Regions from separate parts of the Streptomyces sp. NPDC047017 genome, predicted to be linked through region 2. Evidence: predicted binding sites of a transcription regulator. Region 2 holds the regulator's gene; the other holds the start of a gene.
What was found. Region 2 encodes HrcA, which represses chaperone genes, less so after heat shock. Its sites were predicted from a motif close to TTNGCACTCNGNNNNNCNGAGTGCNAA; they were not measured.
Positions count from the first base shown of each region.

Region 1: the regulator HrcA is predicted to act here: its motif matches at 11,713-11,739, upstream of groL (chaperonin GroEL).

Region 1 covers NZ_JBEYVW010000002.1:365,850-381,050, forward strand. The annotation lists gene ABZ858_RS04935 (UvrD-helicase domain-containing protein) at 1-547, shown strand, start outside; gene ABZ858_RS04940 (copper homeostasis protein CutC) at 972-1,694, opposite strand; gene ABZ858_RS04945 (maleylpyruvate isomerase family mycothiol-dependent enzyme) at 1,784-2,461, opposite strand; gene ABZ858_RS04950 (hypothetical protein) at 2,543-3,196, shown strand; gene ABZ858_RS04955 (GNAT family N-acetyltransferase) at 3,225-4,319, shown strand; gene ABZ858_RS04960 (DUF4031 domain-containing protein) at 4,301-4,579, opposite strand; gene ABZ858_RS04965 (hypothetical protein) at 4,605-4,988, opposite strand; gene ABZ858_RS04970 (MurR/RpiR family transcriptional regulator) at 5,044-6,114, shown strand; gene murQ (N-acetylmuramic acid 6-phosphate etherase) at 6,224-7,165, shown strand; gene ABZ858_RS04980 (hypothetical protein) at 7,211-7,795, shown strand; gene ABZ858_RS04985 (NADH:flavin oxidoreductase) at 8,579-9,712, opposite strand; gene groL (chaperonin GroEL) at 9,929-11,551, opposite strand; gene ABZ858_RS04995 (cold-shock protein) at 11,930-12,133, opposite strand; gene ABZ858_RS05000 (ubiquitin-like small modifier protein 1) at 12,565-12,840, opposite strand; gene thrC (threonine synthase) at 12,837-14,123, opposite strand; SAM riboswitch class I at 14,141-14,304, opposite strand; gene ABZ858_RS05010 (glucosyl-3-phosphoglycerate synthase) at 14,487-15,201, shown strand, end outside.
Region 2 covers NZ_JBEYVW010000020.1:87,443-102,643, forward strand. The annotation lists gene ABZ858_RS29275 (S41 family peptidase) at 1-1,242, opposite strand, end outside; gene ABZ858_RS29280 (VOC family protein) at 1,319-1,711, opposite strand; gene ABZ858_RS29285 (16S rRNA (uracil(1498)-N(3))-methyltransferase) at 1,740-2,480, opposite strand; gene ABZ858_RS29290 (nitronate monooxygenase) at 2,477-3,619, opposite strand; gene dnaJ (molecular chaperone DnaJ) at 3,798-4,934, opposite strand; gene hrcA (heat-inducible transcriptional repressor HrcA) at 4,935-5,951, opposite strand; gene ABZ858_RS29305 (MBL fold metallo-hydrolase) at 6,099-6,830, shown strand; gene ABZ858_RS29310 (DUF3097 domain-containing protein) at 6,863-7,666, shown strand; gene hemW (radical SAM family heme chaperone HemW) at 7,761-8,993, opposite strand; gene ABZ858_RS29320 (ATP-binding SpoIIE family protein phosphatase) at 9,043-10,938, opposite strand; gene ABZ858_RS29325 (long-chain fatty acid--CoA ligase) at 11,581-13,455, opposite strand; gene lepA (translation elongation factor 4) at 13,832-15,201, opposite strand, start outside.

The DNA.
Region 1 (15,201 bases), on a different contig from region 2:
CCGCACCTGGGAGGAGGCGCTGGCCCACCTCGGCAAGTCCGAGGGCGTGATCGAGGAGCTGACGGCGGGTTTCCGCGTGCCCACGGACGTGATCACCTACGCCTCCCGGCTGCTGCCGCACATCGCGCCGGGGCTGACGCCGGTCGCCTCCGTCCGCGAGAACCCCGGCTTCTTCGCGGTCCGGGCGAGCGGCGGGGACGCGGAGGTGGTGGCGGCCTGCGAGGAGCTGCTGCGCAACGAGGGCTCGACCGGCCTGATCGCCGCCGACGCCCGCGTGCCCGCGCTCGCCGGGGCGCTCACGGCGGCGGGGCTGACGTATCTGTCCCCCGGCGAGGAGACGACCGCCGAGACCCGGCTCACCCTGGTCCCGGCCTCCCTCGCCAAGGGCCTGGAGTACGACTATGTGGTCCTCGACGAGCCACAGGCCGTGGTCGACGGCGAACCCGACGAGCGCACGGGGCTGCGCCGCCTGTACGTCTCCCTGACCCGAGCGGTCTCGGGCCTGATCATCACCCACAGGGCCCCGCTCCCGCCCCAGCTGGCCTGAATCGGCCTGCGGCCGGCGCACCACCGGCCCGGCGGCACGGGCCGGCCGGACGCGGCACAGGGCCCGGCCGTGAGCTTCCCGGGCGCGGCCCGGCTACGAGACCGACACCCGGAGGCGGGCGCACCGAATGCGCCGGGCGCCGACCGGATACGCCGGGCGGCCGCCGGATGCCCCGGGCGCGTCCGGCGGCGCTACGAGCCTCCCGGCGCCGCCCGGCACGAAGCCGACGCCCCGCGCCGCCCCGGGCGCTCCGGAAACGCCGGGCGCTGGCCGGCCGCCGACCGGCCACCCGCCACCCGCCACCCGCCACCCGCCACCCGCCACCCGCCACTCACGCAAGCGACCGCCGCGCCCGGCAAGCGACCGCCGCGCCTCCCAGGCGGCGGGCGGTCAACCCCAGCCGGCCGCCGCCCCCGCCCCCGCCTCACATCACCGGCTGCCGTGCCGGTTCGCCGTCCAGGACCGTGCGCCACCGGGCGACCGCGTCCGCGGAGACGGGGCCGGTCCAGCCGGTGGGGCGGGCCGCGCCGCCGATGTGGAAGGTGTCGATGCCGGCGGCACGCAGCGGGGGCAGGTGTGCGAGACGGAGGCCGCCGCCGACCATGATCCGCTGCTCGTAGCCGGGCTCACCGCGGCGGGCCGCCTCCGCGAGGAGGGTCGGCAGGCCGTCGTCCACGCCGCTCGCCGCGCCCGCGGTCAGGTAGGTGTCCAGGCCCGGCAGCCCGTCCAGCTGCTTGCGCAGGGCGTCCCGGTCGGCGGACTGGTCGATGGCCCGGTGGAAGGTCCACGGGCAGCCGTCCAGCTCGGCGACGATCCGTTCCATGACCGCGAGGTCCACCGCGCCGTCCGGGTCGAGGAACCCGAACACGAACTCGCCGGCCCCCGCCGCCCGGAGTTCGCCCACGGCCCCCGCCAGCCTGTCCACACCCGCGGGGCCGCCCGCGGCGAATCCGTCCGCGAGCCGCACCATCACGCGCAGCGAGATGTCGACGGCGGCGCGGATCGCGGCGACGGTGCCGGCCGGCGGGGTCAGCCCGTCGGCGGCCATGTCGGTGACCAGTTCGAGGCGGTCCGCGCCTCCGGCCTGGGCGGCGACCGCGTCCTCGACGTCGAGGGCGATCACCTCCAGGACTGCACGCATGCTCATGGGACCCCTTTCCTCGGATTCCCCTGGGGCTATGACAGGTCTAGTCCAATATCAGGGTACGCCGAGTGGCGGCGGGGGCCGACAGCCGGTCACCCGAAGATGTTCAGCTCCGCCCGCTCGGCACCCGCCAGTTCGAATCCGGCGGCCGCCGGGACCGGACGCCCCGCGTAGAGCCGTACGAGGGTGGCGGCGTCGCCGATGTAGCGGGCCGGGGTCCGCTCGCCGCTCAGGTCGCCCAGCCGCAGCGGGTCGTCCACGTCGTCGAGGTCGGCGTGCAGCGGCAGGTGCCCCCGCTCCCGGGTGAACCGGGCGAGCAGCGGGAGCGCGTACGGCAGTCCCGCGCCGGCGTACGCGCCCGGCGTGTCGAGGGCCTCGCGCACATCGCCGGCGTGCACCCACTCGCCCAGCGCGATCCCGTCCAGCGCCCCGCCGGCCGCGGCGATCACCGGCCCCGCCTCGGTCATCCGGCGTTCCAGCTCGTCCACCACCCGGGTGTGCGTCCAGCCGGCCCGTTCGGCGATGTCCCGGTCGTTGGACCCGGGCGAGAACACGCCCTCCTCGAACCGGTTCTCCACCACCCTGGCCAGCACGGCGCAGCAGTGCGCGAGCACGTCCCGCACCGTCCACCCCGGGCAGCCCGCGGTCGGCAGCGCGAAGTCCGCCTCCGGCCGCGACCGCAGCAGCGGGATCAGCGCGTCCCGTTCCCCGGTGAGCAGCCGCCCGGGCAGCTCGGGGTCCCGTACCTCATGCACATCGACAGAAGTCATGCCCCCCACGCTAGGGCTTCCCCTTCGCCTCATGGCCGCACTCGCGGGGTTTCCCCCCGTCACCGACGCGACAATGGGCGCATGGCCGATCATGTCGACATCGACGACCTGCGCACCCGCTGGACCCGCGCCCTGGAGGGCGTACGGGGACCCGGTGGGGGACCCGACCCGGTGCCGTACGCCGACAACCTGCTCGCCCGCTGGCAGGAACCGCAGCGGCACTACCACACGCTCACCCATCTCACCGCCGTCCTCGACCACATCGACGTACTGGAGGAGTACGCCGACGACCCGGACGCGGTCCGGCTGGCCGCGTGGTTCCACGACGCGGTCTACCTGCCCGAACGTTCCGAGAACGAGGAGCGCTCCGCGCGGCTGGCCGAGCGGGCGCTGCCCGAGGCCGGGGTGGCGGCGCGGGCGGCCGCCGAGGTGGCCCGCCTGGTGCGGCTCACCACCGGCCACGACCCGGCCGGCGAGGACCGCGACGGCCAGGTGCTGTGCGACGCCGACCTCGCGGTGCTGGCCGGCCCGCCGTCGGCGTACGCCGCCTACACGGCCGCCGTCCGCGAGGAGTACCACTTCGTGCCCAGCGACGCCTTCCGTGAGGGCCGCGCGGCGATCCTGCGCCGACTCCTCGCCCTGCCGCTGCTCTTCCGCACCCCCTACGGGCAGCGGCACTGGGAGGCCACCGCCCGCTACAACCTGTCCTCGGAGCTGGAAATGCTGTCGCTCTGACCGCCGCGCCGTACCTACTCTTCGCCCCATGAAGGCATGGGGCGGGGAACAGGTGGAGCAGGCCGTAGCGGACGCCGTCGCGCTGCTGCGGACGGCGGCCGGCCGGGACTGGGAGGGGGTGCGCGCGGGCCGCCTCGAATGGAGCTGCCGGTACACCGCCGAGCACGTGGCGGGCGATCTCATCGCGTACGCCGGGCAGTTGGCGGGCCGCGCGCAGGACGACTACGTCCCCTTCGAGATCAGCCTCGACGAGGGCACCGGCGACGCGGGCGCCCTGGACGTGATCGAGACGACCGGCGCGCTGCTCGCCGCGGTCGTGCGCACCACCCCCCGGCATGTGCGGGCCTTCCATCCGTACCCGTTCCGCAGCGCCGACCGCGCGGGCTTCGCCGCGATGGGCATCGCCGAGGTGTTGCTGCACACGCACGACATCGCGCAGGGCCTCGGGCTGGTGTACGAGCCGCCGGCCGGCCTGTGCGAGGACGTGCTGACCCGGCTGTTCCCGCACGTCCAGCCGGGCCCCGAGGCCTGGCCGGTGCTGCTGTGGGCCACCGGGCGCGGCGAGCTGCCCGGCCGGGCGCCGGTCACCGGGTGGCGGTGGAGCAACCCCCTGGCGATCCCCGCCGGACGCCTCACCCTGGAGGGCGTCACCCCCGCCGCCGCCCGGGACCTCGCCGCGGGCGGGGACGGCGGCTTCGCCTGGATCGAGGGCGGGCCCTACGAGGGCACCCGGCAGGCCGCCGGGATGGTCCTCAAGGCGTACGAGAGCGGGGTGCACCGGCCCGAGTGGGGGATGTTCGTGCTGGTCCGCACTCAGGACGGGCGCGCGGTCGGCGGCATCGGCTTCCACGGCGCCCCGGACGAGGAGGGGCGCGCGGAGGTCGGGTACGACCTGACCGAGGCCGCCCGCGGTCACGGCCACGCCACCGAGGCGCTGCGCGCGCTGTCCGCGTGGGCGCTGGCCCGGGACGACGTACGGCGGCTGTTCGCGACCGTGGACCGGGACAATCTGCCCTCCCAGCGGGTGGTCACCCGGGCCGGGTACGTACGGGTCGGCGGGACCGAGGAAGGCGGGGCGGACCGGGCGGGCGACGGGCAGTTCGCCTACGAACTGCTGCCCTGAGCACGGCCCTTGCGCCGGCGCAGCCCGGCCGCGTGCAGCCGCCGCACCACCTCACGGCTGCTGACCTCGACGGCGCCGGCCGCCACCGCGTCGGCGTAGCGGTGGGCGGGCAGGTCGTAGTGGTCGCGTTCGAAGGCGCGCGGCGGCACGCCGAGGGCGGCGGCGAACCGGTGCAGTTCGGCGTAGGAGACGTCGCTGACCACGTGGGACCACATCCGGCCGTGCCCCGGCCAGCTGGGCGGGTCGATGTAGACCGTCACGGCGCCACCGCGCCCCGGGCGGCCGTCACGAGGACGGCTTCCCGCCCGTGGCCCGCCCCAGCGCCCCCACCGCGGCGACCTTCACGCCGGCCTTGGCGCACACCCAGTGCGGGTCGGGGCCGAGTTCGGGTTCGACGTCGAGGGCGTGCGGGTCGCCGTGGCCGCACACCGGGCACAGCGGCCAGCGGCCGTACCGCTCCAGCAGGGCGTCCTGCACGTCCTGGGCGACCAGTCCGGCGACGTACCGCGCGCCCTCCGGCCACTGCTCCACCCACCAGCGGCGCTGCACGACGGAGTCCTCGACGAGGGAGACCACGTCGGCCTGGGCGACCTCGCCCGCCACCAGATCGGCCAGGACGAGGGCGCGGGCGGCGTGCAGGGCCTGCTCCAGGGGGCTGAGGGGATCCATGGCTCCATTGTGCGCACTCTTGACCGCACCTCCGCCCGGAAAATATCTTTCACATGTGACCCAGGACGTGAAGGAAATTTTCGCAGGCGCGGGCGCGAGCGCCGGTGCGAGCGCTGGTCCGGGTGCTGGTCCGGGCGCCCGTGCGAGCGCCGGTCCGGGCGCCGGTGCGGGCGGTCCGGGTGCCGGTGCGGGCGGTCCGGGTGCCGGTGCGGGCGCGGCCCCCGGCCTCGCGCCGCCTCCCGCGCCCGCCGCCCTCGCGGCCAAGGTACGCACGCTCGCGCCCTCCATGACCCGCTCCATGCAGCGCGTCGCCGAGGCGGTGGCGGGCGACCCGGCCGGCTGCGCGGCGCTCACGGTCACCGGCCTGGCCGAACTCACCGGCACCAGCGAGGCGACCGTCGTGCGCACCGCCCGGCTGCTCGGCTACCCCGGCTACCGCGATCTGCGGCTGGCCCTCGCGGGCCTCGCCGCCCAGCAGCAGTCCGGCCGCGCGCCCGCCATCACCACCGACATCGCGGTGGACGACCCCATCGCCGACGTGGTCGCCAAGCTCGCCTACGACGAGCAGCAGACCCTCGCCGACACCGCCGCCGGGCTCGACACGGTCCAGCTCGGCGCGGCCGTCGCCGCGCTCGCCGCCGCCCGCCGTACCGACGTGTACGGCATCGGGGCCTCCGGCCTGGTCGCCCAGGACCTCACCCAGAAACTGCTGCGCATAGGGCTGATAGCGCACGGGCACAGCGACCCGCACCTCGCCGTCACCAACGCGGTGCAGCTGCGCGCGGGGGACGTGGCGATCGCGATCACCCATTCGGGTTCCACCGGGGACGTGATCGAGCCGCTGCGCGCCGCCTTCGAGCGGGGGGCGACCACCGTGGCCATCACCGGCCGCCCCGACGCGCCCGTCACGCAGTACGCCGACCACGTCCTGACCACCTCCACCTCCCGCGAGAGCGAGCTGCGGCCCGCCGCGATGTCCTCGCGGACCAGCCAACTGCTGGTGGTGGACTGCCTGTTCGTCGGGGTGGCGCAGCGCACGTACGAGTCGGCGGCGCCGGCGCTGGCGGCGTCGTACGAGGCACTGGCCCACCGGCACCGCCCGCGCGACGGCAGCCGGCGCCCGTAGCCGGGGACCGGGCCCCGAAGCCCGAAAACCCGACGCCCCGAAGCCCGGAAGCCCGGAAGCCCGGAAAACCGTAGCCCGTAGCCCGAAGCCCGGAAAGAGCCGCCCCTTCATGTCCTCCACCTCCCCCTACGGTGCGCTGCGCGCCGAACTGGAGTCGCTGACCACCGAGGCGTTCCGCCCGGAGCTGTCCGAGATCGACCGGCTGCCCACGCTGGAGATCGCGCGGCTGATGAACGCCGAGGACACGGCCGTGCCCGCCGCCGTGGCCGAGCGGCTGCCGCAGATCGCCGCCGCGATCGACGCGGTGGCCGCGCGGATGGCCCGCGGCGGCCGGCTGATCTACGCGGGCGCGGGCACGGCCGGCCGGCTGGGGGTGCTGGACGCCTCCGAGTGCCCGCCGACCTTCAACACCGACCCCGCGCAGGTCGTCGGCCTGATCGCGGGCGGCCCGCAGGCGATGGTGACCTCGGTCGAGGGCGCGGAGGACTCCCGGGAACTGGCCGTCGAGGCGCTCGACGCGCTCAAGCTGACCCCGGACGACACGGTGGTCGGCATCTCGGCCTCCGGGCGCACCCCGTACGCCATCGGCGCGGTCGAGCACGCCCGGGCGCTCGGCGCGCTCACCATCGGGCTGGCCTGCAACAAGGACAGCGCGCTCGCGGCCGCCGCCGAGCACGGCATCGAGATCGTCGCCGGGCCCGAACTCCTCACCGGCTCCACCCGGCTGAAGGCGGGCACGGCCCAGAAACTCGTCCTGAACATGCTCTCGACGATCACGATGATCCGGCTGGGCAAGACGTACGGGAACCTGATGGTGGACGTGCGCGCCTCCAACGAGAAGCTCCGCGCCCGGTCCCGCCGGATCGTCGCCCTCGCCACCGGGGCGCCGGACGAGGAGATCGAGAAGGCGCTGGCGGCCACCGACGGTGAGGTGAAGAACGCCATCCTGGTCCTGCTGACCGGCACCGACGGCACCACGGCCGGGCGCCTGCTGGCCCAGACGGACGGCCATCTGCGCGCGGCGCTGGAGCGGGGCCGGTCCCGGGCCTGACGCCGCTGCCGCCCGGCGGGCTCCGCGTTCTACGCTGGGGGGACCATGAACCACGCCCAGCTCACCGCCCTAGGCCGAGCCCTCCGTCTCCTCGGTGAGCACGGCGAGGCACTCACCGCCGACACGCCCGACGCGCAGTTGCACGAGGTGAAGGGGGATCTGCGGCGGGCCCTGGACCTGCTGGAGGAGAGCGTCACCACGGCCGCGGCCGCCACCCGCTGCCCCGAGCATCCCAACGGGCCGGTGGACACCGGCGCGCCCGATCTGTGCCTGCTGTGCGAGACCCGGCGGCGGGCCGCCCGCCGTTCCGAGGTGGACGGCGCGTACGCGGCGTACGCCCGGCCGGCCGCCGGGGCCGCCGCGCCCGTCCCGTCCCGCTACGGCGTGCGCGAGGACCGGCCGCAGCCCCAGCAGCGCTGGCTGCCGGAGCTGTGGAACGGGCGGGAGTGGCAGCTGTGCGGTACCCCGCGCCGGGACCGGCGCGAGGCGGAACTGTTCATCGCCGCCCAGCGCCGCGGCCCGCGCACCGCGATGGCCTACCGGCTGGTGCACGAGTTCACCGACTACGAGGTGGTACGGATCTGGGGCACGCCCGTCCGGGTCGACATCGAGCCGATGAACGGCCCGTGACCGGGAACACCCGGCACAGCCCGCCCCACCGGTGGACGGCCACCCTGGCAGCCGGTCGGCCTCCCGGCCTGGGGGGTCGGCTCCCAGCCCGGGGACGGCTCCCGGCTGAGGGGCGATCTCCGGCCGAGGTGCGGCTGACGACCGTGGGACGGCGCTCCGGCGGACGACCGGAGTGAGCCGCCGGAGCCGGCACCCGACCGCCGGACGGGACCGGCCATCGCCCGGCCCGGGAACGGCCTCTGGCAGGCAGCCCCCGGCGGACGGCCTCCGGCGGACGACCGGAAGGAGCCGCCCACCCGGGCGGCGGCCGGCGCGAGCCACCGGCCGGACGACAGCCGGAGCGCCCGCCGCCTGGACGGCGGCCCGAGTGGGCCATTGGCCAGGCAGGCAACAGCCGGAGCGGGCCGGCCCCCGGAGCGAACCGGCACCCGACCGCCGGACGGGACCGGCCATCGCCCGGCCCGGGAACGGCCTCTGGCAGGCAGCCCCCGGCGGACGGCCTCCGGCGGACGACCGGAAGGAGCCGCCCACCCGGGCGGCGGCCGGCGCGAGCCACCGGCCGGACGACAGCCGGAGCGCCCGCCGCCTGGACGGCGGCCCGAGTGGGCCATTGGCCAGGCAGGCAACAGCCGGAGCGGGCCGGCCCCCGGAGCGAACCGGCACCCGACCGCCGGACGGGGCCGGCCGTCGCCCGGCCCGGGAACGGCCTCTGGCAGGCAGCCCCCGGCGGACGGCCTCCGGCGGACGGCCGGAAGGAGCCGCCCGTCCGGCACCGCCCGGCACTCAGGTCAGCGTCTTCAGTGCCGCCGCGTCGTACGGCCGCAGTTCGGTGAAGCGGTCGGTGAGGATCTTCGCGGCCCACTCCGGGTCCTGGAGCAGCGCGCGGCCGACGGCCACCATGTCGAACTCGTCGCGCTCCAGCCGGTCCAGGAGGTTGTCGATGCCCTGGACCGGGGAGCCCTCGCCCTGGAACGCCTTGACGAAGTCGCCGTCCAGGCCGACCGAGCCGACGGTGATGGCCGGCTTGCCGGTGATCTTCTTCGTCCAGCCGGCCAGGTTCAGGTCCGAGCCGTCGAACTCGGGCCGCCAGTAGCGGCGGGTGGAGGCGTGGAAGGCGTCGACGCCGGCCGCGGCCAGCGGCGTGAGGATCGCCTCCAGCTCCTCGGGGGTCTGCGCCAGGCGGGCCTGGTAGTCCTGCTGCTTCCACTGCGAGTAGCGGAAGATGACCGGGAAGCCGGACGAGACCCGCTCGCGGACCGCCGCGACGATCTCCGCGGAGAACCGGGCGCGGGCCACCGGGTCGCCGCCGTAGGCGTCGGTACGGCGGTTGGTGCCCTCCCACAGGAACTGGTCCAGCAGATAACCGTGGGCGCCGTGGAGTTCCACCCCGTCGAAGCCGATGCGCTCGGCGTCGGCCGCGGCCTGCGCGAACGCGCCGATCACGGCGTCCAGGTCGGCCCGCGTCATCGCCGTGCCGGTGGGCTCGGCGTCCGCGGCCACCAGGCCGGAGGGGCCGACTGCCGGGGCGTCGGCGAAGGGCGGCTCGCCCTGCTTGCGGACCATGCCGATGTGCCACAGCTGCGGGACGATCGTGCCGCCCGCCGCGTGCACGTCCTCGGCCACCCTCGCCCAGCCGGCGAGCTGCTCCTCACCGTGGAACCGGGGCACCCGGTCGCTGCTCCCGGCCGACTCGTGGCCGACGTAGGTGCCCTCGGTGACGATCAGGCCGACGCCGGCGGCGGCGCGGCGGGCGTAGTAGGAGCGCACGTCCGCACCGGGGACGCCGCCCGGCGAGAACATGCGGGTCATCGGCGCCATCGCGATCCGGTTGGGGACGGTGAGGCCGTTCAGCGCGATCGGGCGGGAGAGGATCTGGGCCGCGCGGGAGGCGGGCGGCGTGGTGACGGTGACGGTCACGTGGGGGCTCCTCGTGAGGGCGGGCGGGCGAACCGGTTGGTATGTGCGCGTGCATTGTTGCAGGTGCTTAACGGACAGCGCGAGCGCGCGGCCCGGCATTCCCGCCCGGCACGGGAATCCGCGCGTGACCCCGGACACGCCCGAGGGCGGCACCCCCTGCCACTGGCAGGAAGTGCCGCCCTCGTACGGAAGGACTAGTACCGATCCCCGGAAGGATCAGAAGTCCATGTCACCGCCCGGCATGCCGCCCGGAGCGGCCGCGGCGGCCTTCTCCGGCTTGTCGGCGATGACGGCCTCGGTGGTGAGGAACAGCGCGGCGATCGACGCGGCGTTCTGCAGCGCGGAGCGCGTCACCTTCGCCGGGTCGATGATGCCCTCGGCGACCAGGTCGACGTACTCGCCGGTCGCGGCGTTCAGGCCGTGGCCCGGGGTCAGGTTGCGCACCTTCTCCACCACGACACCGCCTTCGAGGCCGGCGTTGACGGCGATCTGCTTCAGCGGGGCTTCGAGGGCCAGCTTGACGGCGGCGGCACCGGTGGCCTCGTCGCCGTCCAGCTCCAGCTTCTCGAACACCTGGGTGGCCTGCAGCAGGGCCACGCCGCCACCGGCGACGATGCCCTCCTCGACGGCCGCCTTGGCGTTGCGCACGGCGTCCTCGATGCGGTGCTTGCGCTCCTTCAGCTCCACCTCGGTGGCGGCGCCGGCCTTGATGACCGCGACACCGCCGGCGAGCTTCGCCAGGCGCTCCTGCAGCTTCTCGCGGTCGTAGTCCGAGTCGCTGTTCTCGATCTCGGCGCGGATCTGGTTGACCCGGCCGCCGACCTGCTCGGAGGAGCCGGCACCGTCGACGATGGTGGTCTCGTCCTTGGTGATGACCACCTTGCGGGCCTTGCCCAGCAGGTCGAGGGTGGCGTTCTCCAGCTTGAGGCCGACCTCCTCGGAGATGACCTCGCCGCCCGTGAGGATGGCGATGTCGCCGAGCATGGCCTTGCGGCGGTCGCCGAAGCCCGGGGCCTTGACGGCGACGGACTTGAAGGTGCCGCGGATCTTGTTGACCACCAGGGTCGACAGGGCCTCGCCCTCGACGTCCTCGGCGATGATCAGCAGCGGCTTGCCCGACTGCATGACCTTCTCCAGGAGCGGGAGCAGGTCCTTGACGGAGCCGATCTTGGAGTTGGCGATGAGGATGTAGGGGTCCTCGAGCGACGCCTCCATGCGCTCCATGTCGGTCGCGAAGTAGGCGGAGATGTAGCCCTTGTCGAAGCGCATGCCCTCGGTGAGCTCAAGCTCCAGACCGAAGGTCTGCGACTCCTCGACGGTGATGACGCCTTCCTTGCCGACCTTGTCCATCGCCTCGGCGATCAGCTCGCCGATCTGCGTGTCGGCGGCGGAGATGGAGGCGGTGGAGGCGATCTGCTCCTTGGTCTCGACCTCCTTGGCCTGGTCGAGCAGGGCGGCGGAGACGGCCTCGACGGCCTTCTCGATACCGCGCTTGAGAGCCATCGGGTTGGCACCGGCGGCCACGTTGCGCAGGCCCTCGCGGACCAGGGCCTGGGCGAGCACGGTCGCGGTGGTCGTACCGTCGCCGGCGACGTCGTCCGTCTTCTTGGCGACTTCCTTGACCAGCTCGGCGCCGATCTTCTCGTACGGGTCCTCCAGCTCGATCTCCTTGGCGATGGAGACACCATCGTTGGTGATCGTGGGGGCGCCCCACTTCTTCTCAAGGACGACGTTGCGGCCCTTGGGGCCGAGGGTGACCTTGACGGCGTCGGCGAGCTGGTTCATACCGCGCTCAAGGCCGCGCCGCGCCTCCTCGTCGAACGCGATGATCTTGGCCATGTGAAGTGGTCCCTCCAGGACTGGGGGTGATTCCTCCGGACCGCGCCCGCGCCCGCGACGGACGGCTCGCCGGCCTGTGGTTCCTTGCACCACGGGGCCCGCGGGCCTCACCGACCCGGTCCTCTTTTGTCACTCTCACCTTCAGAGTGCTAACGCAATGATTAGCACTCGGCCTAGGAGAGTGCAAGCGCCCATCGGGGGTACCGGGCGGTACTCAGCCCGGGGCGAACACGGGCGCGCCGCGGTGGCGGGCCCCGGCGGCGGGCCCCGGCGGCGGGCCGGCCGGCCTCGCTCCGCCGCGCGCACGCCTGAGAGCCCGCACCCCGGTGAGGTGCGGGCTCTCAGGGACGAGAAGATCGCTTGTGGTGGTCGCGCGATTCAGGCCGTGACGCGGACCATGTCGGCCTGCGGGCCCTTCTGGCCCTGCGAGATCTCGAACTCGACCCGCTGACCCTCTTCCAGCGAGCGGTAGCCGTCCATCTGGATCGCGCTGTAGTGGACGAAGACGTCCGCCCCGCCGTCGACCGCGATGAAGCCGTACCCCTTCTCCGCGTTGAACCACTTGACGGTGCCCTGAGCCATGCCTAACTCCCCTATTACTGGCCCTTGCACAGATCCGCACTTCGCGGACCCGGGTCAGACCTCACTCCCCGTGGACCGGGGGCGTGCGCCGGAACGCGTCGACCGCGGCTGAATGTATCTGCCCAACTGCCGTCTGCAACAGGTCAATCGGACGAGAATTCTGGACGGGAGCGGTCCGGAATGTGGTGAGAATTCGACTGAACCCCGGGCAAGTCGGGCCCCATAAACAAGACAAATGCCACGAAAAGCCCGCGCACTTTGGCTACTTCTTGACGGCGGGCGCCCGGGGAAAAGGGGCTTCCCGAACCGGAGATCAGGAGCGCGTGCCCCAACTGTACCGCGCTCAATCACACTGAATTGCCCCCTCCGCTTCTGGCGCGGAGGGGGCAATTCAAGGAACAGCCGGGCACGGCAATTACCGAAGGTAACGATCAGCCGCCGGCGACCGCCGGAATGATCGACACACCGGCGCCGTCCGGCGTGACGGTCTCCAGGCCCTGCTCGAAGCGGACGTCGTCGTCGTTGACGTAGACGTTGACGAAGCGGCGCAGCTTGCCCTGGTCGTCCAGGACGCGGGCGGCGATGCCCGGGTGGTTCTGCTCCAGGCCGGAGATGACCTCGGCGAGGGTGGCGCCCTCGGCCTTCACCTCGGCCTGGCCGCCGGTGTAGGTGCGCAGGATGGTGGGGATGCGAACGGTCACGCTCATGCGAGGCCAGCCTCTCGGAAGGAGTCCAGGTTCGGGCGGATGGTGGCGGTGAGGCCGGTGCCGGCCACCGCGTCCAGGGTCTTCAGGCCGTCGCCGGTGTTGAGGACGACGGTGGTCTTCGCGGGGTCGAGGAGGCCGTCGTCGATCAGCTTCTTCGTCACGCCGACCGTCACCCCGCCCGCCGTCTCGGCGAAGATGCCCTCGGTGCGGGCCAGCAGCTTGATCGCCTCGACCACCTGCGCGTCGGTGACGTCCTCCACGGCGCCGCCGGTGCGGCGCGCGATGTCCAGGACGTAGGGGCCGTCGGCCGGGTTGCCGATGGCGAGGGACTTGGCGATGGTGTCCGGCTTCTGCGGGCGCACCACGTCGTGCCCGGCCTTGAAGGCGGTGGACACCGGGGAGCAGCCCTCGGCCTGGGCACCGAAGATCTTGTACGGCCGGTCCTCGACCAGCCCCAGCTTGATCAGCTCCTGGAGGCCCTTGTCGATCTTGGTGAGCTGGGAGCCGGAGGCGATCGGGACGACGAGCTGGTCGGGCAGCCGCCAGCCGAGCTGCTCGCAGATCTCGTACGCCAGGGTCTTGGAGCCCTCCGCGTAGTACGGCCGCAGGTTGACGTTGACGAAGCCCCAGCCCTCGCCGGCCGGGTCGCCGATCAGCTCCGAGCAGAAGCGGTTCACGTCGTCGTAGTTGCCCTCGATGCCGACGAGTTCGCCGCCGTAGATCGCGGCCATGACGACCTTGCCCTGCTCCAGGTCGTGCGGGATGAACACGCACGAGCGCAGGCCGGAGCGGGCGGCGGCGGCGCCGACGGCGCCGGCCAGGTTGCCGGTGGAGGAGCAGGACAGGGTGGTGAAGCCGAAGGCGCGGGCGGCCTCCAGGGCCTGGGCGACCACGCGGTCCTTGAAGGAGTGCGTGGGGTTGCCCGAGTCGTCCTTGACGTACAGGCCGCCGGTCACGCCGAGTTCGGCGGCGAGGCGGTCGGCCTTGACCAGCTTGGTCCAGCCGGGGTTGAGGTTCGGCTTGTCCGCGACGTCCGCGGGGACGGGGAGCAGCGGGGCGTAGCGCCAGATGTCGGCGGGGCCGGCCTCGATCCGCTTGCGCAGTTCCTCGGTGTCGTAGGCCGAGAAGTCGTAGGCGATCTCCAGCGGGCCGAAACACTCCTCGCAGGCGAAGACCGGTCCGAGCGGGACGCGGTGGCCGCATTCGCGGCAGCTGAGCGCCGCGGCGGGGCCGAGGTCGACGGAGGGGGAGTCGGTGCTGGTGGCAACTGTCTGCACAGCCATGGAGGCGAGGCCCTTTCTCCTCATCTTCCTCACGACGCATCTCGCCGTGAGACGGATTTGGCACCTTCCCTAGCCGGGGAGCCTCGCGGTGGCGATCGGAGAATCGTCGATCGGTACGAGACCGGCTGGAGGGTTGCCGGGGCTTCATCGGGCCGTGTCCCTCTGCCCCTCTGGATGAGCGGTATTCGATTGTGCGCGGCGGTGACCCCGGCATGCGGGGGCCGTCCGCGTTGTTCAAGACTGTAACCGAAGGCCAGGACGGTGCGAGATAGTCGTCCGAACCGCGAGACGGATCACACGGTGATCCGGTCCGGACCGGCTGCGGGCAGCAGCGCATCGCGCAGGAGTGAGGAGCCGTCGACCGTGCTGGAAGAAGTCGAGCGCTGGCTGAGGACGCGTTCCTGGTCCGTGGCCGATCGCCCGCTGCACACGGTGCTGGCCGCCAAGCGGGTGAGCGGTGCGACGGTCAGCGTGGTGCTGCCCGCGCTCGACGAGCAGGAGACGGTCGGGGAGATCGTCTCGGTGATCCGCCGCGATCTGGTCGAGCGGGCGCCGCTGGTGGACGAGATCGTGGTCGTCGACTCCGGCTCCACCGACCGCACCTCGGAGGTGGCCGCCGCCGCGGGCGCCCGGGTGGTGCACCGCGACGCGATCCTGCCGCGGCTGCCCGCGCTGCCCGGCAAGGGCGAGGTGCTGTGGCGCTCGCTGCTGGTCACCCGCGGGGACGTGATCTGCTTCGTCGACGCCGACCTGCGGGAGTTCTCCGCCGACTTCGTCACCGGGATCGTGGGCCCGCTGCTCACCGAGCCGGACGTGCAGCTGGTCAAGGCGATGTACGACCGCCCGCTGGCCGGTGCGGCCCGGCAGGGCGGCCGGGTCACCGAGCTGATGGCGCGCCCGCTGCTCAACATGCACTGGCCGCAGCTGGCCGGCTTCGTGCAGCCGCTCGGCGGCGAGTACGCGGCCCGCCGCTCGCTCCTTGAGCAGCTGCCGTTCCCGGTCGGCTACGGGGTGGAGCTGGGCATGCTGGTGGACGCGCTGCACCTGGCCGGCCTGGACGCGCTCGCGCAGGTCGACG
Region 2 (15,201 bases):
GCGGACCTCGCCGCTCTCGCGTTCCACCAGCAGCAGCCGTCCGTCGTGCGCGGCGACGGCGGCGCGGCTGCCGTCGGGCGCCATGGCCAGGGCGAGGACCCGGCCGAGCTGTCCGGCGGCGAGCCGGCGCGGGGTGGCGCCGGGGGCCAGGCCGGTGGCGGGCGCGAACTCCAGCGCGTCGTCGCCCTCGGCGCCGGTCACCCAGACCACCCACTCCTCGCCGTCGGCGCGGAAGGTGCGCGGCAGCCTGGCCCGTACGCCGGGTTCGGCGGCGAGCGCGCGGGCCGGGCCTGCGCGGTGGGTGACCCAGTGGACGGCGCCGCGCACCGAGACGGCGCTGCCGCGCGCGGTGTGGCCGGGGGTGGCCGAGCCGAACCAGCGGGCGGCGTTGACCGGGTACGGCTGGAGGTTCGTGCGCGACCCGCCGAGCCGCAGGTCCAGGCGGCGCGGCTCGGCGCTCTCCAGGTCGTCCAGGAGCCACAGTTCACCGGCGCTCGCGTAGGCGACGCGGGTGCCGTCGGTGGCCGCGTGCCGCGCGTAGAAGCCGTCGAGCGGGGTGTGGCGGCGCAGGTCGGAGCCGTCGGCGAGGGAGGAGTACAGCGCGCCGGTGCCCTCGTGGTCCGAGAGGAAGGCGAGCCGGTCCCCCACCCATGAGGGGTACTCGATGTTGCCGTCCAGGTCGGCGTGCAGCCGGACGAACTCGCCGCTGTCGTCCGGGTCGATCCACAGCTTGCCGGCGGTGCCGCCGCGGTACCGCTTCCACCAGGCCGCCTCGCGGCCCATCGACACGGACAGCAGCACGGTGTGCGGCCCGTACGCGATGTCGCCGACCGGCCCGTAGGGCAGCGTGGCGGCCGGTCCGCCGTCCAGCGGCACGGCCCGCGCCCAGCTGCGGCGCAGGCTGGCCTGGCCCTGGGTGGTGGTCGCCAGGACCTGGCCGTCCGGGGTCCAGCCGCGCACCTGGGTGCGCCGGCTGCCCCAGTAGGTCAGGCGCTTGGCGGGGCCGCCGTCGACGGGGGCGGTGTGCACCTCGGGGGCGCCGTCGCGGGTGGAGGTCCAGGCGACGGTGGTGCCGTCGGGCGAGATGCGCGGGTGGTCCACCGGCACGGTGTCGGCGCTGACCCGCCAGGCCCGGCCGCCGTCCAGCGGCGCGAGCCACACGTCGTCCTCGGCGGTGAAGGCGGCCAACTCCCCGTGCAGGTGCGGGAACCGGATGTACGCAGGCGATGCGGGCTGAGTCACCCGGTCAACCCTACGCAGCGGCGCGGGCCGCGGACAGGGGGTTGGATCACTTCCGTCAGGTGCGCGGCGGCCGCTCTCAGGTGCGCAGCAGCAGCCACTCCTGGAGTTCGACGAGGTTGCCCTCGGGGTCCTTGAGGTGGGCGACCCGCATCCGGTCGGTCATGGGCGCCGGGCCGTGCACCAGGTCCGCGCCGCGGCCGGTGATCTCCGCGCAGTAGGCGTCCAGGTCGTCGACGCGCAGCACCACCAGGGAGCGGTGCCCGCTCGCGGTGCCGCCCAGCTCCTGGAGTATCCCGGTCATCATGGCGCGGTCCTGGAGGGCTATGCCCGCGGACCCGGTGGCGGGGCTGAACTTCTCGTACGGGCCGGCCGCCGCGCCGGACTGCGGCTTGAGGCCCAGTACGTCGGCGTAGAAGCGGTAGCAGGCGGCGAAGTCGGTGACGAGCAGCCGGACCTGGGCGAGTTCCACGGGCGTCCCCTCGGATCGGGACCGCCGGTCAGGACCAGCGGCCGGTGCGTCCCAGCAGCAGGGCCGCGGCCGCGGTCCCGGCGGTCGATGTACGCAGCACCGTACGCCCGAGGACGTACGCCCGCGCACCCGCGTCCGCGAAGAGCGCCAACTCCTCCGGTGATACGCCGCCTTCGGGGCCGACGACGAGCACGATCTCGCCCTCGGCGGGGAGTTCGGCGGTGGCCAGGGGCGCCTGGCCGCTCTCGTGCAGGACGGCGGCGAAGTCGGCGCCGGCCAGCAGCGCGGCGACCTGTTTCGTGCTCGCCGCCTCCGCGACCTCGGGGAAGCGGACCCGGCGGGACTGCTTGCCGGCCTCGCGGGCGGTGGCCCGCCACTTGCCGAGCGCCTTGAGGCCGCGCTCGCCCTTCCACTGCGTGACGCAGCGGGAGGCCGCCCACGGCACGATCGCGTCCACGCCGACCTCGGTCATGGTCTCCACGGCCAGTTCGCCGCGGTCGCCCTTGGGCAGCGCCTGGACGACGGTGATGCGCGGGGACTCCGGGGGCTCCTCGCGCACGGGTTCCAGGCCGGCCACGACGAGGCGGTCCTTGCCCTCGGCGGCCTTCACCGCGCCCTCGGTCCAGCGTCCGCGCCCGTCGGTGAGCACGACCTCCTCGCCGGGCCGCAGCCGCTTGACCGCGACCGCGTGCCGTCCCTCGGGTCCGTCGACCACGCACTCGGGGCCGACGCCGTCGAGCCGGTCGACGACGAACACCGGCTTGGTCATCGCCGCTCACCTCCCGCCTGGCCGTGACCCGCCTGGCCGTGACCCGCCTGGCCGTGTCCGGCCGGGCCGGGTGCGGACAACGCTGTCCGGGCGGCGTCCAGTTCGGCCGCCAGTACGTCCACCAGCTCGGCGGCGGGCAGCGCGCGGGCCATGCGGTGGCCCTGCCCGGCCCACAGCGCCATGCCCTGCGGGTCACCGGCCTTCGCGGCGGCCTTGCGCAGGGGCGAGGTGAGGTGGTGGACCTCCGGGTAGGCGGCGGGCGCGTACCGGCCGTGCTCGCGCAGGAAGCGGTTGACCAGGCCGCGGGCGGGGCGCCCGGAGAAGGCGCGGGTCAGTTCCGTGTGCGGGAACAGCGGGTCGGTCAGGGCCTGCTTGTGCAGGGCGTGCGCGCCGGACTCGGCGGTGGCGAGGAAGGCCGTGCCGAGCTGGGCGGCGCTCGCGCCGGCCGCCAGGACGGCGGCGATCTGGCTGCCGCGCATGATGCCGCCGGCGGCGATCACCGGCAGGTCGACGGCCTCGTGGACCTGGGCGACCAGGGAGAGCACGCCGATGCCCGCGCCGTCGTTCTCCGGCCGGTCGCGGTGGGCGCCCTGGTGGCCGCCGGCCTCCACGCCCTGCGCGATCACCGCGTCCGCGCCCGCCCGCCGCACGGCCAGGGCCTCCTCGACGGTGGTCACGGTGACCAGGACGTGACTGCCCACACGGTGCAGGGAGTCGACGATCTCGCGGGTGGGCACGCCGAAGTGGAAGGAGACCACCGGGACCGGGTCGTCCAGCAGGACGGCGAGTTTGACGTCGTAGCCGTCGTCGCCGCCGCACTCGGGATCGCCCAGCTCCGTCTCGTACCAGGTGGCCTCGCCGGCCAGTTGCTGGGCGTAGAGGTCGACGGTGCCGGACTCCGCGTGCTCGGGCTGCGGCATGAAGACGTTCACGCCGAAGGGGCGGCCGGTCAGCCCGCGCACCTGCTTGATCTCCTGGTACATGCCGTCGGCCGTCTTGTACCCGGCGGCCAGGAAGCCCAGCCCGCCGGCCTCGGACACGGCGGCGGCCAGCTGCGGCCCGGAGGGGCCGCCCGCCATCGGTGCCTGCACGATCGGATGAGGGAAGAGATCGGTCAGCGCGGACAGTGCGGAGGACATGTGCGCATGGTGTCACGTCCTGCGCACGGCTCCGAATCCGGGCATCCCTTGGCATATGCCAGAGGCAGCCACCGTGATCAGTGGCTGCCTCCAGGGTCCGCCGCCGTGCCCGGACGTGTCCGCCACCCTGCCCGGACGTGTCCCCCCGCTGTGCCCGTACGGCCTTCGCCGCGGTGCCTCAGCGGCCGTTGAACGCGTCCTTCAGCCGTGAGAACAGGCCCTGCTGGCCGGGCTGGAACTGCCCCGTCGGGCGCTCCTCGCCGCGCAGTTCGGCCAGCTCGCGCAGCAGGCGCTCCTGTTCCGGGTCGAGCTTGGTCGGGGTGGTGACCTCGACATGCACGATCAGGTCGCCCCGGCCGCCGCCGCGCAGGTGCGTGACGCCCCGGCCGTGCAGCGGGATCGACTGGCCGGACTGGGTGCCGGGCCGGATGTCGACCTCCTCCAGGCCGTCCAGGGTCTCCAGCGGCACCTTGGTGCCGAGGGCCGCCGCGGTCATCGGGATGGTGACCGTGCAGTGCAGGTCGTCGCCGCGCCGCTGGAAGGTCGAGTGCGGCAGCTCGTGGATCTCCACGTACAGATCGCCGGCCGGGCCACCGCCGGGGCCGACCTCACCCTCGCCGGCCAGCTGGATGCGGGTGCCGTTGTCCACACCCGCCGGGATCTTCACCGTCAGGGTGCGGCGGGCACGGATCCGGCCGTCGCCCGCGCACTCCGGGCACGGGGTCGGCACGACCGTGCCGAAACCCTGGCACTGGGGGCAGGGCCGGGAGGTCATGACCTGGCCCAGGAAGGACCGGGTGACCTGCGAGACCTCACCGCGGCCGCGGCACATGTCACAGGTCTGCGCGGTGGTGCCGGGCGCCGCGCCCTCGCCGTTGCAGGTGGTGCAGACGACGGCCGTGTCGACCTGGATCTCCTTGGTCGTCCCGAAGGCCGCCTCGTCCAGCTCCACCTCCAGCCGGATCATCGCGTCCTGGCCGCGGCGGGTGCGCGAGCGCGGCCCGCGCTGCGAGGCCGTGCCGAAGAACGCGTCCATGATGTCGGAGAAGTTGCCGAACGCGCCGGCGCCGAAGCCGCCCGCGCCGGCCCCGCCGGACTGCGAGAGCGGGTCGCCGCCGAGGTCGTAGACCTGCTTCTTCTGCGGGTCCGAGAGCACCTCGTAGGCGGCGTTGATCTCCTTGAACCGCTCCTGGGTCTTCGGATCGGGGTTGACGTCCGGATGCAGCTCGCGCGCGAGCCGCCGGAACGCCTTCTTGATCTCATCCTGCGACGCGTCGCGGCGCACGCCGAGAACGGCGTAGTAGTCCGTGGCCACTTACGACTCCGCCAGGATCTGTCCGACGTACCGTGCCACTGCGCGTACCGCTCCCATCGTTCCCGGGTAGTCCATGCGGGTCGGTCCGACCACGCCGAGCTTGGCCACTGCCTCGCCCCCCGAACCGTAACCGACCGACACGATGGACGTGGAGTTGAGTCCTTCGTGGGCGTTCTCGTGACCGATGCGCACGGTCATGCCCTGGTCCTGTGTCTCACCGAGCAGCTTCAGCAGGACGACCTGCTCCTCCAGCGCCTCCAGCACGGGCCGGATGGTGAGGGGGAAGTCGTGCCCGAAGCGGGTGAGGTTGGCGGTGCCGCCGATCATCAGCCGCTCCTCGTTCTCCTCGACGAGGGTCTCCAGGAGCGTGGACAGCACCGTGGCGACCGTCCCGCGGTCCTCCAGGTCGAAGCCGTCGGGCAGGTCCTCCACCAGCTGCGGCACGTCCGCGAAACGGCGGCCGGCGACCCGGCTGTTGAGCCGCGCCCGCAGGTCCGCCAGCGAGGTCTCGCCGAACGGGGCCGGGCAGTCGACCATCCGCTGCTCGACCCGGCCGGTGTCCGTGATCAGCACCAGCATCACCCGCGCCGGCGCGAGGGAGAGCAGCTCCACGTGCCGCACGGTCGAACGCGTCAGCGACGGGTACTGCACGACGGCGACCTGTCGGGTCAGCTGCGCCAGCAGCCGCACCGTACGGGCCACCACGTCGTCGAGGTCGACGGCGCCGTCCAGGAAGTTCTGGATGGCGCGCCGCTCCGGCGCGGTCATGGGCTTGACCCCGGCCAGCTTGTCGACGAAGAGGCGGTACCCCTTGTCGGTGGGGATACGGCCCGCGCTGGTGTGCGGCTGGGCGATGAAGCCCTCGTCCTCCAGGGCCGCCATGTCGTTGCGGACGGTGGCCGGTGAGACGCCGAGGTTGTGCCGCTCGGTGAGGGCCTTGGAGCCGACCGGCTCCTCGGTGCCGACGTAGTCCTGGACGATCGCGCGCAGCACCTGAAGCCTTCGCTCACTGAGCATCGCGCACACCTCCAGAGTCGTCCCTCGGCTCCCGCCTGGCACTCGGCGCATACGAGTGCCAGCATTCCCGGGCCCAGTGTACGGCCGTCGGGTACGGGGCGGGCAAGGCCGGGGCGGCCGGCCGCCGGGGAACGCTAGCGTCCGGGTATGACGGTCACTTGGGAAGAGGTCGGCTGGGAGCGGATCGCGGACGGGGTGGGGCGGGTGCGCCTGCCTGGCTGGGACTGCACGGTGGGGCTGGTGGTCGGGGACGGGGCGGCGCTGCTGGTGGACGCGGGGTCGAGCCGCGCGGAGGGCGCACGGTTGCGAACGCGGGCGCGGGAACTGGCGGGCTCCCCTGTGACACTTCTCGCGCTGACCCATGCCCACTTCGACCATGTCTTCGGGGCGGCGGAGTTCCCGGAGGCCGAGGTCTTCGCCGCCGCGGGGGCGTGCGTCGTCCTCGGCGACGAGCGCGGGCGCGCGGAGCTGCGCGCGGACGCGGTGCGCCACGGACTGGACGCGCGGGCCGCCGAGGAGGCCGCGGCGGCGCTGGTACGGCCCGGCCGCGAGGTCGCGGACCGGCTGGCCGTGCCGCTGGGCGGCGGGCGGGAGGCGCTGCTCGCGGACGTGGGTCCCGGCCACACCGCGCACGACCTCGCCGTGGTGGTGCCGGGCGGGCGGCCGGTGGTGTTCTGCGGCGACCTCGTCGAGGAGTCCGGTGAGCCCCAGGCGGGTCCCGACGCGGTGCCGTCCCGGTGGCCCGCCGCGCTGGACCGGCTGCTGGAACTGGGCGGCCAGGACGCGCTGTACGTGCCCGGGCACGGCGCGGTGGTCGACGCCGCCTTCGTCCGGGCGCAGCGGGACGCGCTGGCGGCGCGCTTCGGCGTGTCGCGCTGATCATCGTCCTGGCTCTCCCTATCGTCACTCGAATGCGCCAGTACTCCGCCGATCTGACCCCTCCCTGGAAGAAGCCGAAGGCCGTTGCCGAGGTCCCGGCCGAGCCGGGGCTCGTGGTGGAGGAGCCGGCCACCGGTTTCTGCGGCGCGGTGATCCGCTGCGAGGCGGGCACGGTGACCCTGGAGGACCGCTTCGGCAAGCACCGGGTCTTCCCCTTGCAGCCGGGCGGGTTCCTGCTGGAGGGCAGGCCGGTGACGCTGGTGCGCGCCGCCGCCGGCCCGGTGCGCGCCGCCCGTACGGCCTCCGGTTCCGTCGCCGTCCCCGGCGCACGCGCGCGCGTGGCCCGTGCCGGGCGGATCTATGTGGAGGGCCGGCACGACGCCGAGCTGGTCGAGAAGGTGTGGGGCGACGACCTGCGTATCGAGGGTGTCGTCGTGGAGTACCTGGGGGGCGTCGACGACCTGCCCGCGATCGTCGAGGAGTTCGCGCCCGGCCCGGACGCCCGCCTCGGCGTCCTGGTCGACCATCTGGTCCCGGGCAGCAAGGAGTGGCGGATCGCCGAGGCGGTGACCAGCGAGCACGCCCTGGTCGTCGGCCACCCGTACATCGACATCTGGGAGGCCGTGAAACCGTCCTCCCTCGGCATCCCGTCCTGGCCCCGGGTGCCCCGCGGCCAGGACTGGAAGACCGGCGTCTGCCGGACCCTCGGCTGGCCGGAGAACACGGGCGCCGCCTGGCAGGGCATCCTCGCCCGGGTGCGGTCGTACAAGGACCTGGAACCGGAGCTGCTGGGCCGGGTCGAGCAACTGATCGACTTCGTGACCGAGCCGGGGTAGGGCGGGGCCGGGCGCGGCCCGCAGGCCGCAGGCCGCGTGACCCGGTGCGGCTCAGTGCGGCTGGTGCGACTGCGGCTGGGGCGGCTGGTGCGGCTCAGTCCACCAGATCGCGTACCACCGCGTCCGCGAGGAGCCGCCCGCGCAGGGTGAGGGCCGCCCGGCCGCTGTCGTACGGCTCCCGCTGGAGCAGGCCGTCCGAGAGTGCCCTGCGGGACGCGGCGAGGCCCGCCTCGTGCAGCAGGTCCAGCGGGACGCCTTCCCGCAGCCGCAGCTCCAGCAGGACCCGCTCCACCCGGCGGTCCTCCGCGGTGAGGAGTTCGCGTCCGGCGCCCGGGGAGCGGCCGTCGGCCAGGGCCGCCGCGTACGCGCCGGGGTGCTTGACGTTCCACCAGCGCACGCCGCCCACATGGCTGTGCGCGCCGGGGCCCGCGCCCCACCAGTCCGCGCCGCGCCAGTACAGCTCGTTGTGCAGGCAGCGGGCGGCCTCGGAGGTGGCCCAGTTGGAGACCTCGTACCAGTCGAAGCCCGCCGCGGACAGCGTCTCCTCGGCGATCAGATAGCGGTCGGCGTGCACGTCGTCGTCGGTCATGGGGATCTCGCCGCGGCGGATGCGGCGGGCGAGCTGGGTGCCCTCCTCGACGATGAGGGCGTAGGCGGAGACGTGGTCGGGCCCGGCGGCCAGGGCCGCGTCCAGGGAGGCCCGCCAGTCGTCGTCGGACTCGCCGGGGGTGCCGTAGATCAGGTCGAGGTTGACATGCTCGAAGCCGGCCGCGCGGGCCTCGGCCACGCACGCCTCGGGGCGGCCGGGGGTGTGGGTGCGGTCGAGGACCCGCAGGACGTGCGGCCGGGCGCTCTGCATGCCGAAGGAGATCCGGTTGAAGCCGCCCTCCCGGAGGGCGGCGAGGTAGGCCGGGCCGACCGACTCCGGATTGGCCTCCGTGGTGATCTCGGCGTCCGGCGCGAGGCCGAACTCGTCGCGGACCGCCGCCAGCATCCGTACGAGGTCGCCGGCGGCGAGCAGGGTGGGCGTACCGCCGCCGACGAAGACCGTGCGGACCGGGCGCGGGTCGTCGCCGAGCACCTTGCGGGCGAGCCGGACCTCGTCGGCGAGGGTCTCGGCGTAGTTGTCGCGCGAGGCGAGCACGCCGCCGGTGCCGCGCAGCTCGGTGGCGGTGTACGTGTTGAAGTCGCAGTAGCCGCAGCGGGTCGCGCAGTACGGGACGTGCAGGTAGAACCCGAGGGGCCGGTCGGCCGCCCCGGCGAGCGCGGGAGTGGGCAGCGCGCCGTCGGCGGGGACGGGCTCGCCGTCGGGGAGTGCGGAAGGCATGCCCTCCATTGTCCAGCACCGCGCGGGTCGCCCGCGGATCGCCCGCGGCTCACTCCGCCTGGAGCACCAGCAGGGCCAGGTCGTCCTCGGGCGGACGCTCCCCGAACTCGTGCACCAGCCGCTGGATGCGTTCGGCGACGAGGTCCGCGTCGAGCCCGGCGCAGCCGGCCAGGGCGGCGGCGAGTCCGTCGCCGTCGTCGAACTGGCGCGTGCCCGAGCGCCGCTCGGTGACCCCGTCGGTGACGCACAGCAGGGTGTCGCCGGGGCGCAGCTCGAAGGTGTCGCAGACGTAGGTCTCGTCCTCGATGACACCGAGCAGGGTCTGCGGGCGGGCGACCGCGCGGACGTCGCCTGCCCGGGTGAGGAGCAGGGGCAGCGGGTGCCCGGCGCAGGCGAGGGTGCAGCGCACGCCGCCCTCGAAGGGGGCCAGCTCGCCGTAGAGCAGGGACAGGAAGCGGGTCTGCGGGCCGTCGCCGGGGGCGACCGGGCCGGCCAGGGCGCGGGCGGCGGCGTCGGCGGCCTCGGTGGCGTCGTCCAGGAGGAGCTGGTTGAGGCGGTCCAGGACGTCCGCGACGCCGTACCCCTCGCGGGCCAGCAGCCGCAGCCAGGGCCGGGCGAGCCCGATGACCACGGCGGCCTCGGGGCCCTTGCCCTGCACGTCGCCGACCGCGAAGCACCAGCGGCCGTCGCCGGCCGGGAAGAGGTCGTAGAAGTCGCCGCTGGGGCCGACCTGATCGCACGGCTCGTAGACGAGGGCGCTGCGCAGGCCGGGGATCTCGGCGACCGCGCCGGGCAGCAGCCCGCGCTGGAGCACGGCGCTGATGGTGGCCTGGCGGGCGTACTGCCGGGCCGCGCCGATGCCGAGCGCGACCCGGCGGCTGAGGTCCTCCACCAGGCCGGTGATCTCGTCGGGGAAGCGGAGCAGCCCGGCCCGGCCGATGACGAGGGTGCCGAGCGGCCGGCCGCCCGCGACCAGCCGGTAGGCGAGCGCGGCGCCCTCGGCCTCGCGCGGGCCCAGCGCCTGGCCGGGCCAGGGGTAGGGCTCGGGGCCGCCGGGCGGCGGGTCGTCGGTGGCGGGCGGCGGGTCCTTCTCCAGGGCCCGGCGCAGTTCCTCGATGCGGTTCTCGGTGCCGTGCCAGACCCGGGCGAGCCGCGGGCCGGGCGCGCCCTCGCTCCAGCCGCCGTCCTCGCCGTGGCTCAGCGAGCCCCAGCGGGCGGTGGACTCGTCCTCCAGCCACACCGCGCACCAGTCGGCCAGCCGGGGCACGATGAGCTGCCCGGTGAGCGCGGCGACCAGATTCTCGTCGAGCTGCCCGGCGAGCAGGTCGGATGCCTCCGCGAGGAAGGACAGCGCGCCGCGGCCCAGCCACTCGCGGTCGCGTTCGGCGCGCTGGGGCTCGGGCGCGAGGACGGCGGCGACGCCGAGTCCGGGGTCCCCGGCCGGGCCGGAGGGCTCGGGGGCGGCCTCCGCGGGCAGCCGCGCCCACACGGTCTTGGCGCCGGTGCGGTAGGTGATGCCCCATTCCTCGGCGAGCGCGGCGACCAGATGGAGGCCGCGGCCGTACTCCGCCGGTTCGTACGACGTCTCCCGGGCGTGGTCGCGGGGGGCGCGCGAGGGGTGGTGGTCGGACACCTCGACGACGCACGCGCCGGTGTCCGGCTCCAGCCGGCAGCTCAGCTCGACGTGGGTGCCGGCGTGCACGACGGCGTTGGTGACCAGCTCGCTGACGACCACCAGGACCTCGTCGGCCAGCCGGTCGGGCACGGCCAGGCCGAGGCCCCGCCACTCCCTGAACGCCGCCCGGACCAGGGCGCGGGCGGAACCGGGCGCGACGGGGCTGCCGGGCAGCGACGAACGCACCTGCGCGTACGTCCCCGGGTCCAGGTGCCCGGGTACCTCGAAGGCACGGGAGACGGTCTCCCGCTGTGTCGGAATGGCCCCCATCTGCAACTCCCGGGCATGCGCACGAAACGGTTCACCGACACCGACAGAGTGACAGACCGGCTGCACTCGTGAGCGATGAGTTACCGAAGTGGACAGCCGCGCGGGAGAACTGTGCTAGGAGAACGCCCGGGGCGGACGCAACCGGACGGGGAAGGACAGGTGTGGTCAGGGGTGGGCGTGGGGGCGGCGCGCGCGGGGCGGGGGGCACGGTGCCGAGCCGCGCCGGTCGGGGGCACGGGCGTCGGGAGGTCGGGGCCGGGGGCCCGTAGGGCAGTGTGGGGCGCCGGGGCCTCTGCGGAGCCGCGCAGGCCGGGGCGGCGTTCGCCGAGCCGCGCGGGCAGAGGCGTATCCGCTGGTCCAGGCCACCGCGCCGGCGGGCGAAGACCGGGGGCGAGGACGCCGCACCGGCGGGCGAAGATCCGGGGGGCGAAGACGCCGCACCGGCGGGCGAAGACCCGGGGGGCGAAGACGCCGCACCGGCGGGCGAAGACCCGGGGGGCGAAGACGCCGCGCGGAAGGCTCGCCCGCCGGGCACCCGTCGGCAGGCGCGGGCCGCCGAGGGGCTCGGCCCCCGGTGGCTGCCCGTGCGCCCGGTGGCTGCCCGCGCCCCCGGTGGCGCCCCGCGCCCCCGCCGGGCAGGCGTCACGCCTCCCGTGTGCCCGCGTACATCTCCTCGATCAGGTTCTTGTACTCGCGCTCCACCACCGGCCGCTTCAGCTTGAGGCTCGGGGTGATCTCGCCGTGCTCGACGTCGAGGTCGCGCGGCAGGAGGCGGAACTTCTTGATGGTCTGCCAGCGCTGCAGGCCCTCGTTGAGCTGCTTGACGTAGCCCTCGACCATCTCGACGGTCCGCGGGGCGGCCACGATCTCGGCGTACGCCTTGCCCCCCAGGCCGTTCTCCTGGGCCCACTCCTCGATCGCGGCCTCGTCGAGGGCGATCAGGGCGGTGCAGAAGTTCCGGTCGGCGCCGTGCACGAGGATGTTGGAGACGTACGGGCACACCGCCTTGAACTGGCCCTCGACCTCGGCGGGCGCGATGTACTTGCCGCCGGAGGTTTTGATCAGGTCCTTCTTGCGGTCGGTGATGCGCAGGTAGCCGTCCGGGGACAGCTCGCCGATGTCGCCGGTGTGGAACCAGCCGTCGGACTCCAGCACCTCGTCGGTCTTCTCGGGCAGCTTGTGGTAGCCCTGCATGATGCCGGGGCTGCGCAGCAGGATCTCGCCGTCGTCGGCGATCCGGACCTCGGTGCCGGGCAGCGGCTTGCCGACGGTGCCGGTGCGGTACGCCTCGCCGGGGTTGACGAAGGAGGCCGCGGAGGACTCGGTGAGTCCGTAGCCCTCCAGGACGTGGATGCCGGCGCCGGCGAAGAAGTAGCCGATCTCCGGGGCCAGGGCGGCGCTGCCCGACACGCAGGCGCGCAGCCGCCCGCCGAACGCCTCGCGGATCTTGGAGAAGACGAGGGTGTCGGCGACCTTGTGCTTGGCGGCCAGGGCGAAGGGCGCGGAGTGCAGGCCGGTGCGCTTGAAGTTGTCCTGGGTGACCTTGGCGTACTCGCGGCCGACCTCGGCGGCCCACTGGAAGATCTTGTACTTGGCGTTGCCGCCGGCCCGCGCCTTGGCGGCGACGCCGTTGTAGACCTTCTCGAAGATGCGCGGCACGGCCGCCATGTAGGTGGGCTGGACCACCGGCAGATTGTCGATGATCTTGTCGACGCGGCCGTCCACAGCGGTGACGTGCCCGACCTCGATCTGCCCGGAGGTGAGGACCTTGCCGAAGACGTGCGCGAGCGGCAGCCACAGGTACTGCACGTCGTCGGGCCCGATCAGGCCGGTGGAGGCGATCGCCTTCGCCATGTACGCCCAGCTGTCGTGCGCGAGGCGCACGCCCTTGGGGCGGCCGGTGGTGCCGGAGGTGTAGATGAGGGTGGCGAGCTGGTCCTTGGTGATCGCGCCGACCCGCTCCTTGATCAGCTCGGGGTGCTCGTCCAGGTAGGCGGTGCCGCGCCGCTCCAGCTCGTCGAGGGTGAGCACCCGCTCGTCGCTCCGCACGCCCGCCGGGTCGATGACGACGACATGGTGCAGGTCGGGCAGCTCGGCGCGCTTCTCGGCCGCCTTGGCCAGCTGGGCGGCGTTCTCCGCGATGAGCACCTTGCTCTCGGAGTCGGCGAGGATGAAGGCGGACTCGTCGGCGTTGGTCTGCGGGTAGATCGTGGTCGTGGCCGCGCCCGCGCACATGATGCCGAGGTCGGCGAGCAGCCACTCCACCCGTGTGGAGGCGGCGAGCGCGACGCGCTCCTCGGGCCGTACGCCCAGCGCGATGAGGCCGGCGGCGACGGCGTGCACACGCTCGGCGGCCTGCGCCCAGCTGAGCGACTTCCACTCGTCCGGGCCCTGACCGGAGGCCGCCGGCACCGGGTACCGGTAGGCCTCGGCGTCCGGTGTGGCCGCCACGCGCTCCAGGAAGAGGGCCGCCACGGACGGCGGACGGTTCTCGATCAGGGTCTGTGCGTCGCTCACGACATCCTCCGGGGCCCGCGACAGTGCGGCGGCTGGCTCAGGTACGGCTGGGTTGACTCACGGGTGACTGGTCGTTCGGGCTGCTGGTCTCCGGACCGTCGGCCTCGGACCGCTGGTCTCGGGCTGTCGGTCACGGACCGCTGGTCTCGGGCTGTTGGTCTCGGCTGTTGGTCTCGGCTGTTGTTTAACTCACGAGTAACTATGGAGCAGGCATCAGAGTAAAGGGCGACCGGCCACCGCGTAAGGGGCTGTGGCCTGTCAGTTCCCCCACGTCGCGGGGGTCCGCACGCGAAGGGGTCCGCCGTACTTGCGTACGACGGACCCCGATTCACCCGGTCCACCGGGCCGGCGCGCGCCCGCTGCGGGCGAGGGCCGGTTACTTCTTGCCCTTGGCCGATCCCGCGCTGTCGTCGCTGGAGAGCACCGCGATGAACGCCTCCTGGGGAACCTCCACGGAACCCACCATCTTCATGCGCTTCTTGCCCTCCTTCTGCTTCTCCAGCAGCTTCCGCTTGCGCGAGATGTCACCGCCGTAGCACTTGGCGAGGACGTCCTTGCGGATGGCGCGGATGGTCTCGCGGGCGATCACGCGCGAGCCGATGGCGGCCTGCACGGGCACCTCGAAGTTCTGCCGCGGGATCAGCTCGCGCAGCTTGGCGACGAGCCGGACGCCGTACGCGTACGCCTGGTCCTTGTGGGTGATCGCCGAGAAGGCGTCCACCTTGTCGCCGTGCAGCAGGATGTCGACCTTGACCAGGGAGCTGGACTGCTCGCCGGTGGGCTCGTAGTCCAGCGAGGCGTAGCCGCGGGTCTTCGACTTGAGCTGGTCGAAGAAGTCGAAGACGATCTCCGCGAGCGGCAGGGTGTAGCGGATCTCGACGCGGTCCTCGGAGAGGTAGTCCATGCCGAGCAGCGTGCCGCGCCGGGTCTGGCACAGCTCCATGATCGCGCCGATGAACTCGGTGGGCGCGAGGATCGTGGCCCGCACCACCGGCTCGTACACCTCGTCGATCTTGCCCTCGGGGAACTCGCTCGGGTTGGTGACGGTGATCTCGGCGCCGTCCTCCATGATCACGCGGTAGACCACGTTGGGGGCGGTGGCGATCAGGTCGAGGCCGAACTCGCGCTCCAGCCGCTCGCGGATCACGTCCAGGTGCAGCAGGCCGAGGAAGCCGACGCGGAAACCGAAGCCGAGGGCGGCGGAGGTCTCCGGCTCGTAGACCAGCGCGGCATCGTTGAGCTGGAGCTTGTCCAGCGCCTCGCGCAGCTCCGGGTAGTCGGACCCGTCCAGCGGGTACAGCCCGGAGAACACCATCGGCTTGGGGTCCTTGTACCCGCCGAGCGCCTCCGTGGCGCCCTTGTGCTGGCTGGTGACGGTGTCACCGACCTTGGACTGGCGGACGTCCTTCACACCGGTGATCAGATAGCCCACCTCGCCGACGCCCAGGCCGTCGGCGGGCAGCATCTCCGGGGAGTTGGTGCCGATCTCCAGCAGCTCGTGGGTGGCACCGGTGGACATCATCCGGATCCGCTCGCGCCTGTTGAGCTGGCCGTCGATGACACGGACGTACGTCACCACGCCCCGGTAGGAGTCGTAGACCGAGTCGAAGATCATCGCGCGGGCGGGGGCATCCTTGACGCCGACCGGCGCCGGGATCCGCTCGACCGCCCGGTCGAGCAGCGCCTCCACGCCGAAGCCGGTCTTGGCGGACACCTTCAGCACGTCGTCGGGGTCGCAGCCGACCA